One region of the Oceanobacillus luteolus genome, then DNA from elsewhere that is predicted to be linked to it. Evidence: riboswitches for the same ligand, from Rfam matches in the RefSeq annotation. Region 1 holds a riboswitch; the other holds the start of a gene.

Region 1 (4,290 bases):
GGTACAAGAAGTTACAATCTCTAAAGCGGAGATGCGGGCGATGGTTGATATTGCACATACAGAAGGAACTTTTAGGAATGATGAAATGTCTCGCTTGAAATCGGTATTGGATTTCCAGACGTTAAACGTGTCCGATGTATTAAAAACGCATCGGGTGGAAATTAAAGCTGTTCCGGCAAATATATCCTTTGAAGAAGCGGAAGAATTTTTACTATCAAACCACCATACACGATATCCAATTTATGACGATGATATTGACAATATTGTGGGTGTCTTTCATTCTAAGTTTATTTTAAGGTGGGCAAAAAATCGGGATAAATTGATTAAGGATTTCTCTGATATGGATCCCTTGTTTGTTTATGAATTTAATCTGATAGAAGATGTATTTAAACAAATGACTGAGAAGAAAAAGCATATTGCAATTGTATTGGATGAATACGGAGGAACAGAAGGGCTCATCACCCACGAGGATCTGATTGAAACGATGATTGGTGAAGATATTGAAGATGAGATGGATGAAGACGACGCACTCATCCACAGCCAGACGGATAGAGAAATTATTTGTGATGCTAGACTTTCCCTGCACCGCCTAAACAACGTTTTTAAAATTAATCTTCCTGAAGAGGCCGACAACGTGGCAGGATTTGTTTTGAATCGTTATAGCCATTTGCCCGAAGAAGGAGAAGAGTTCACTTATGAAGACTTGGAATTTGAAATTTTAGAAGTAAGTGAGAGGAGAGTGCATTTGGTAAGAATTAGAAAGCTGTACTCTGCTCCCTGAAATGAGAAATGCTAGGATATCCATTATAATGGAGTTAGAACCTTGAACGAAGGGAATAAAAAATAATGGATATAGTAGAACCTTTAAGTATAGAAGCCGTCGATGATTTAAGAAAAAAAGTTACAAGATTCGGCATGGCATATAAATTTGCATTAGAAGAGATAAGTACGAAGGTGAACATTTTAAAAGAAGAGTTCCGATTGATCCATGATTATAATCCAATTGAACATGTGAGTACACGTGTGAAATCTGCGGAAAGCATAATGAACAAAGCTCATAGGAAAGGATTACCGTTATCTTTAGGGGTTATTAAGGAAAATATTAGGGATATAGCTGGAATTCGTATCACCTGCTCATTTGAATCAGATATTTACCGTATTAGTGAAATGATCCAATCACAGTCGGATGTTGAAGTAATTGAAGTAAAGGATTATATTAAGCATCCGAAGCCAAATGGGTATCGCAGCTTACATCTTGTCTTGAAAATTCCCGTCTTTATGTCGGACCGGGTTGAAAAAGTTTATGTCGAAATGCAAATTCGCACGATAGCTATGGACTTTTGGGCGAGCCTCGAACACAAAATATATTATAAATATGATAAACAAATACCTGGGCATTTGACAGAACAATTAAAAGAAGCCGCTGACACTGTAGCAGAACTGGATCGAAAAATGGAGCATCTCAATCATGAAATCAATATCTTGAAAGAAAACGATTCTCAGGATGGAATAGAAAGTCATGCATTTAATCCGAGGGAATTGATGTTAGAGATGATAAGAAAGAATCATATCACAGAATAGCTGGCGTGCCTTCATCAAGGTCTTCCCTTGATAACTGCTCTCGAATATGCAATAGTATAGTTAATAGAATATTTCTCACCACTAGGGGTGCAAAATTGCTGAGAGAGTCAGTTGGAATACTGTCTCAACCCTTTGAACTTGATCTAGTTTATGCTAGCGAAAGAAAGCGGTGTACGTATGACTTATGAGCGTAAATTCGTATACATAGGCCGTCTTTTTCTTATGCAGAAGAAGGCGGCTTTTTGCTTGAACGGGCGATGTAAAAATCGTATAGCATTTGCCAATCTCTTTGTGGTGCGAAGGAATTCTATACCAAAAAAGGGAGGAAGAGAAGCATGAGTGAACAGTTTACAGACAGACTATGGAGAAAGGTACAACCGATTTGGGAGGCGTATTTGGATCATCCGTTTGTGAAGGGGATTGGGGATGGGACACTTAATAAAGAAAAATTTAAACATTATATGAAGCAGGATTACGTATACTTGATCGAGTATTCCCGAGTCTTTGCGATTGGAAGTGCTAAAGCGCCTGACCTAGAGACGATGACGATGTTTGCGAATTTACTGCATGGCACGTTAACTATGGAAATGGAGCTGCACAGGGAGTACGCAGCAAAGTTCGGAATTACAAATGAGGAACTGGAAGCGACAGAACCATCATCAACTATGACAGCATACACGAGTTACATGCTGAATGTTTCCCAACTTGGAGGCGTGGAGAATGCCATCGCGGCAGTGCTAGCCTGTGCATGGAGCTATAACTACATTGGTAAGGAACTGGTGAAGTGGCCAGGAGCTGCAGACCATGAATTTTACGGAAATTGGGTAAGAATGTATTCATCCGAAGACTTTACTGAAATCGCTGAGAACTGTAAAAACCTTATCAATGAATATGCAACTGGAAAGTTAGAAAGAGAGCTACAAGCACTTGAAGATATTGTGGTGAAAACGAGTAAATTTGAGTATATGTTTTGGGAAATGGCTGAGAATATCGAGATGTGGCCGACAGATAAGATACAATCGACAGTTGGATAAAAGTACTGCTTATGAGGAAGTGCCTAGAATGGCACTTCCTCCTATTACTTTCATTTATAAAGCAATTTTCAAAGAGACTGCAAAGTTGAAAAAAGCAGTCAAAATCAATATATATCCAATGGACCTTTGTTTTTTTTGCAGCTGTTCCGCTCCCATCGCAAGTAGCAAAGCCCCGAGTAAAAACAATAAAATCCATGATACGTTCATACTTTCATTGAACTGACTAACGAGAGCTAATGCAATAACTGAAATTGCTAAAAGCACCTTGATTATCTTCAATATCCATCCCTCCCTGTGCAGAATCATCATAACATTTATATGCAGCTAGAATATACTAAAGCATGTTCATCTATATCGTTTTACGGGTAAAGTCAAATCAATATACTTATTTGACTCGGATTGTTTTTTGTTTTATAGTCAACATATGAACATATGCTCATATAATAAATCTTAGAGGTGCAATAAAAATGACGGAAGAGCAAAAACTAGAGGTTTTTCGTGAAGAAGAGCAGCACTTGGACGCAGAGACGTTGTTTGTCGTTTCCCAAACATTCAAAGCGTTGGGGGATCCGACTAGAATACGTATTTTGAATTTATTATGTACCGGAGAACATTCTGTCAATGATATCGCGGAGACTCTGGACTTAAGTCAATCAAGTGTATCTCATCAATTACGGTTCTTAAAAAACTTAAGATTGGTGAAGTATAGAAGAGAAGGCAGAACGTTGTATTACTCGGAAGATGATGAACACGTCATGAATTTACTGAAGCAGGCAATTGAGCATGCTTCTCATCACTAATTAGGGGTGCATAACATGGGACACGATCATGGACATGATCATTCGCATACTGCAAATAAAAAGGTGTTATTCATAAGCTTTCTCATCATTACCGTTTATATGATCGTTGAGGCGATCGGTGGTTTCCTTACGAACAGTCTAGCTTTGTTGGCGGATGCAGGACATATGTTAAGTGACGCCATCTCACTTGGAATCGCGTTACTTGCTTTTAAGTTTGGGGAAAAGGCTGCAGACTATAGTAAGACATTCGGTTATCGACGTTTTGAAATTCTGGCTGCAGTTCTCAATGGTGTGACTCTCATCATTATCGCTGGTTTTATATTTTATGAAGCGATTGGACGTTTTCTAAATCCGCCGGCAGTAGCTTCAACAGGAATGTTGGTCATTGCGGCTATTGGACTGCTCGTGAATATCCTCGTTGCATGGATCATGATGCGAGGGGCTGATGTAGAAGATAATTTGAATATGCGTGGGGCTTACTTGCATGTAATCAGTGACATGCTTGGGTCAATTGGTGCTATTGTTGCCGCGCTTCTTATCATTTTTTTCGGTTGGGGATGGGCGGACCCTTTGGCCAGTGTTATTGTCGCAGCTCTTGTTCTGCGCAGTGGTTATCAGGTGACAAAGTCCGGACTTCATGTACTGATGGAGGGAACCCCAAAAAATGTGAAGATGGAAGAAGTCATTCAAATCATTAAACATACGGAAGGGATACGAGGCGTACATGATTTACATGTTTGGTCGATTACGAGCGGATTAAATGCCTTATCCTGTCATGCGGTTGTCGACGACCAAATGACGATTGAAGAAAGTGAAAGAATGCTCCGACAGCTCGAACATGAATTGGAACATCAAAATATCCATCATATGACGAT
Region 2 (4,290 bases), on a different contig from region 1:
GTTGACTACCGCCAAAGGCTTTCCCCATCGCATCTGCAGTCGCTAAATTTGTTGTAGCTAATTCAGAAGGTGTCATGACACGTGATACACCAAATATGATAGCTACATACCATATCACTGCCAAAACAACAGAGAAAATTAATAACTGTCCAATACGTTTTTTAGGTAAATTGATTTCTTCGGCTGCTTGAGGGATAACGTCAAAACCGACAAACATGAAGGGGGTCATGACAACGACGGTCAAAAGTCCGGCAAACCCTTTTTCAAAGAATGGTTGCATGTTTTCTGTTGTACCAGAAATACCACTCCCTGTTATTAATAAAATTCCTGCAATAATAATCAATAATGTTAAAACCATGTTGATAAAAGAAGTAAGCTTAATCCCGCGATAGTTTACCCAAGCAATTAGAATGGAGCCAATTATTCCTGTACTTGCCCAAGTAATCGTTACATCCCATCCCTGAATCGTATACAAATATCCTTGGCTGAAGTTTGGAATTAAATATTCAAACACTGTTGGTAAGGCCACAGCTTCGAATGCAACTACCGATATATAGCCAAAAACAATTGCCCACGTTGTGATAAAAGACATGACTCTGCCCATTGCTTTATAGGTATAGACGAGTTCACCGCCAACAAGCGGCATGGCCGAAGCCAATTCTGCATAGGTGAGGCCAACAAATACAACCATTATTCCACCAATAACAAATGCTAGGATCGCCCCCAATGATCCAGCCTGATTAATCCAAATCCCGGTCGTTACAACCCATCCCCAACCGATCATTGCACCAAAAGCGAGCGCTAGGACATCTTTGTTACCTAGCAGTTTAAGTAATTGTTGATCCGAATTCATTACACGTCCCCCTTACTGGAATCCATGGTGAAATGCTTCACCAAAATCGCAGGTTATTTTAAAGTTGCTGACAGTCCGTTTCTAACTTCTTTGATGGCATCGTGCAGTTTTTCGGTCATTGTTTCAATTTGCTTCTTGTTAATGATTAAAGGAGGGGAGAAGCAAATGATATCTGTATCTTCATACGTTACAGCACGGCAAATGACTCCTCTTTGATGCAATGCTTCAATTACTTTTGGTGCTACTTGTAAATCTCTGGAAAATCTTTTGTTTAAAGCAGGGTCTTCCACAAGCTCCACTGCTCCGAGTAGGCCGATAGCACGAACATCACCAACAATGTCCAAGTCTTCTTTCAGCTTGTTAAAACCTTCGAGCATTACTTCTCCCATTGCTCTCGAATTCTCCACCAGCTCTTCCTCTTCTAAAATTTCAATGTTTTTCAGTCCAACAGCAGCTGCAGTCGGGTGACCACTATACGTGTATCCATGGAATAATGTTCCGGAAGACTTATCCTTCAGTACATCATGGATTTGATCAGATACAATCACTCCTCCAAGTTGGATGTAGCCACTTGAAACACCTTTTGCAAAAGAAATCACGTCAGGCGTGACACCATAGTTTTCAATACCAAACCATTTTCCAGTTCGTCCAAATCCAGTGATGACTTCATCGGCAATAAATAATATTCCATAGTCATCACAGAGATTGCGCACTTCTTGAAAATAGTCCTTCGGCGGGATAAGTACTCCACCAGCTCCTTGAATTGGCTCAGCGATAAAAGCTGCAACTGTTTCAGGTCCCTCACTTTCAATGACTGATCGAAGGGATTGGATCGCTTTTACTGTTCCATTTCCATATGGATTATCGGCGTGGTAAATATCAACCATCATTTTACCTGCCATGCTCCAAAATTCAGGGATACCTGTAGCACTTGTTGATGCAGCTGCCACCCCATGATAAGCACGATTAAGTCCAATGATTTTTCTCTTTTCTGGCTTGTCTTGAATTCTCCAGTAATGCCTTGCTAGTTTGATCGCAGTATCATTGGACTCTGAACCACCAGAAGTAAAAAACACAGCATTTAACCCTTTAGGAGCAATGGAACTGATTTTTTCAGCTAATAATATAGCAGGCTCATTACTAAACGTAGAAAAAGTGGAACTGAATGCTAATTTTTTCATTTGTTCTGCAGCTGCTTCGACTAACTCTTCTCTTCCGTGGCCAACATTGACATTCCAAAGTGATGACATGGCATCAATGTAAACGTTGTCATTTTTGTCAGTTAAATAAATTCCTTCGCCTTTTTTAATAATAGCTTTCGGTCCATTAGCTTGTTGTTGCTGTATCGATGAAGTGGGATGGATAAAATGTTTCTTGTCTAGTTCAATCAGTTTTTCTAACTCCATAGTGATACCTCCTTTTAATATAAAAAACCAGTAATATAGGTGGAAGCATAGCGTTTTTCTGTGCCATACATCCACGCAATATCACTGGTTTTATCTAATGGAATGCTCTGTTTGTACAACAGAGTCAATTAGAATAAGCAGCTATTATAGTTTTATTATTTATAATTTAACGAAAATTAGTACGGATGTCAAGAGGAAATAATATCAGTTCAACTTTGTTTTTGGTTTTTAGTACCTTATGCTGAAAAATCTCCATAGTTGACATACTCACTACATTTGGTAAGCTTATCACGAATCTAATAAGCTTTAAAACTACTAGGGGTGCCTACAATGCGGGCTGAGAGGAAAGGCTATTCTTTCCGACTCTTATCGACCTGATCTGGTTAGTACCAGCGGAGGGAAGTAGTGAGGTAAATTCTCATACTTTTTTCTGCCGTCAGGTCCTATGGATCTGGCTTTTTTATTTCTTTGGTTCCCTATAAAGTGGAGGTGAAAGGATGAATAAAACACGTTTGATCACTACCATGGCAGTTTTTATTGCGATTGGCACAATCAGCGCGCAATTGATTTGGTTCCCGGCAGGAGTGGCAAGAGCGTATCCAGTGCAGCATGCCATCAATGTCATGGCGGCTGTTGCATTGGGGCCGGGCCCGGCTGTTGTCATTGCGTTTATGATCAGTTTATTACGCAATATGCTCGGACTTGGAACATTCCTGGCGTTTCCAGGTGCAATGGTTGGGGCGTTCTTGGCTGGAGTACTTTATAAAAAAACGGAGAAGAGGTCACTTGCTGCTGTAGGTGAAGGTATCGGAAGCGGCATAATTGGCGCATTGTTTGCGGTTCCGTTTGCCCATGTTTTTATGGGTTCTTCTGTTGGTGCATTTGCTTTTATCCCAGCTTTTCTAGTCAGTAGTGTATCCGGTGCTATGCTTGGGTTACTTGTTGTTACGAAACTGTATAACCGGAGTATGGCTCGAAGTAATGGAAGACTTTAATAACAGATTAGAAAAACATATTGCTGATCTAGTTATAAAGTAGGTTAAGGAAACGTCAACTTTTTAGTTGGTGTTCTTTATCCATTTCATGTAAGTGAAAGTCTTAAATAAAGACAAATAAACTTTGCATCGATATACTTCTCAAAATACAGAACATTCTACGTTTAAAATATACCTTGATATCCACCGAATTATCCCGATAAAAGATATAGGGCAAAAGACCGGGTTGTTAATTGGAAAACAATCAAACTTAAAATATATCGCAATTGAGGTGGATATCTTTGGATTTAACGACGATAATCGGATTGCTAATTGGTTTACTTGCAATTGGATTAGGGATGATATTAAAAGGTGTGAGCTTATCAGCCTTATTCAATCTGGCGGCTATCCTTGTAATTATTCTCGGAACAGTAGCATCAGTAATGATAGCTTTCCCTGCAAGCACGATTCGAAAAGTCCCGTCATTTTTTCGGATATTATTTACAGAACAGAAATTGGACAACAAAGCATTGATTCAACAATTTGGTGAGTGGGCTGATCTGACAAGGAAAGAAGGTTTGCTCGCATTGGAAAGAGAAATAGAATCCATCAATGACCCTTACATATCCAGTGGGATTCAAATGATGGTGGATGGACAGGAAACAGAGTACATAAAAGATGTTCTGATAAAGAAAATAGAAGCAATGGAAGAAAGGCATGAGGAAGGGGCAGGCGTGTTTACGCAAGCTGGTACATATGCTCCAACATTAGGGGTACTAGGTGCAGTAGTAGGACTTATTGCGGCATTAGCTGATATGTCTGATACAGATGCTTTGGGATATGCGATTTCTTCTGCATTCATTGCGACGTTGTTGGGGATTTTTACGGGGTATGTGTTATGGCATCCCTTTGCGAACAAATTACGGGAGAAGTCTAAAAAGGAAGTACAACAAAAAGAGTTGATTATAGAAGGTATCGTTTCGTTGGCTTATGGTCATTCCCGTTCCATGATGGTGGAGAAACTGAACGCTTTCCTTTCTGAGAAGGAAGCGGGCGA

The links. A riboswitch is a leader RNA that binds a small molecule or an ion and turns the genes downstream of it on or off. The one in region 1 is predicted to bind thiamine pyrophosphate.
Region 2: linked by a shared signal. The riboswitch ahead of thiW (energy coupling factor transporter S component ThiW) and the one ahead of tenA (thiaminase II) in region 1 are both predicted to bind thiamine pyrophosphate.

The regions. Positions count from the first base shown of each region.
Region 1 covers NZ_JBHUDE010000150.1:16,667-20,956, forward strand. The annotation lists gene ACFSBH_RS16335 (CNNM domain-containing protein) at 1-781, shown strand, start outside; gene ACFSBH_RS16340 (GTP pyrophosphokinase) at 847-1,581, shown strand; TPP riboswitch at 1,655-1,763, shown strand; gene tenA (thiaminase II) at 1,917-2,615, shown strand; gene ACFSBH_RS16350 (DUF3953 domain-containing protein) at 2,670-2,894, opposite strand; gene ACFSBH_RS16355 (ArsR/SmtB family transcription factor) at 3,083-3,415, shown strand; gene ACFSBH_RS16360 (cation diffusion facilitator family transporter) at 3,431-4,290, shown strand, end outside.
Region 2 covers NZ_JBHUDE010000162.1:9,430-13,719, reverse strand. The annotation lists gene ACFSBH_RS19025 (APC family permease) at 1-853, opposite strand, end outside; gene ACFSBH_RS19020 (aminotransferase family protein) at 907-2,259, opposite strand; TPP riboswitch at 2,567-2,677, shown strand; gene thiW (energy coupling factor transporter S component ThiW) at 2,757-3,254, shown strand; gene motA (flagellar motor stator protein MotA) at 3,536-4,290, shown strand, end outside.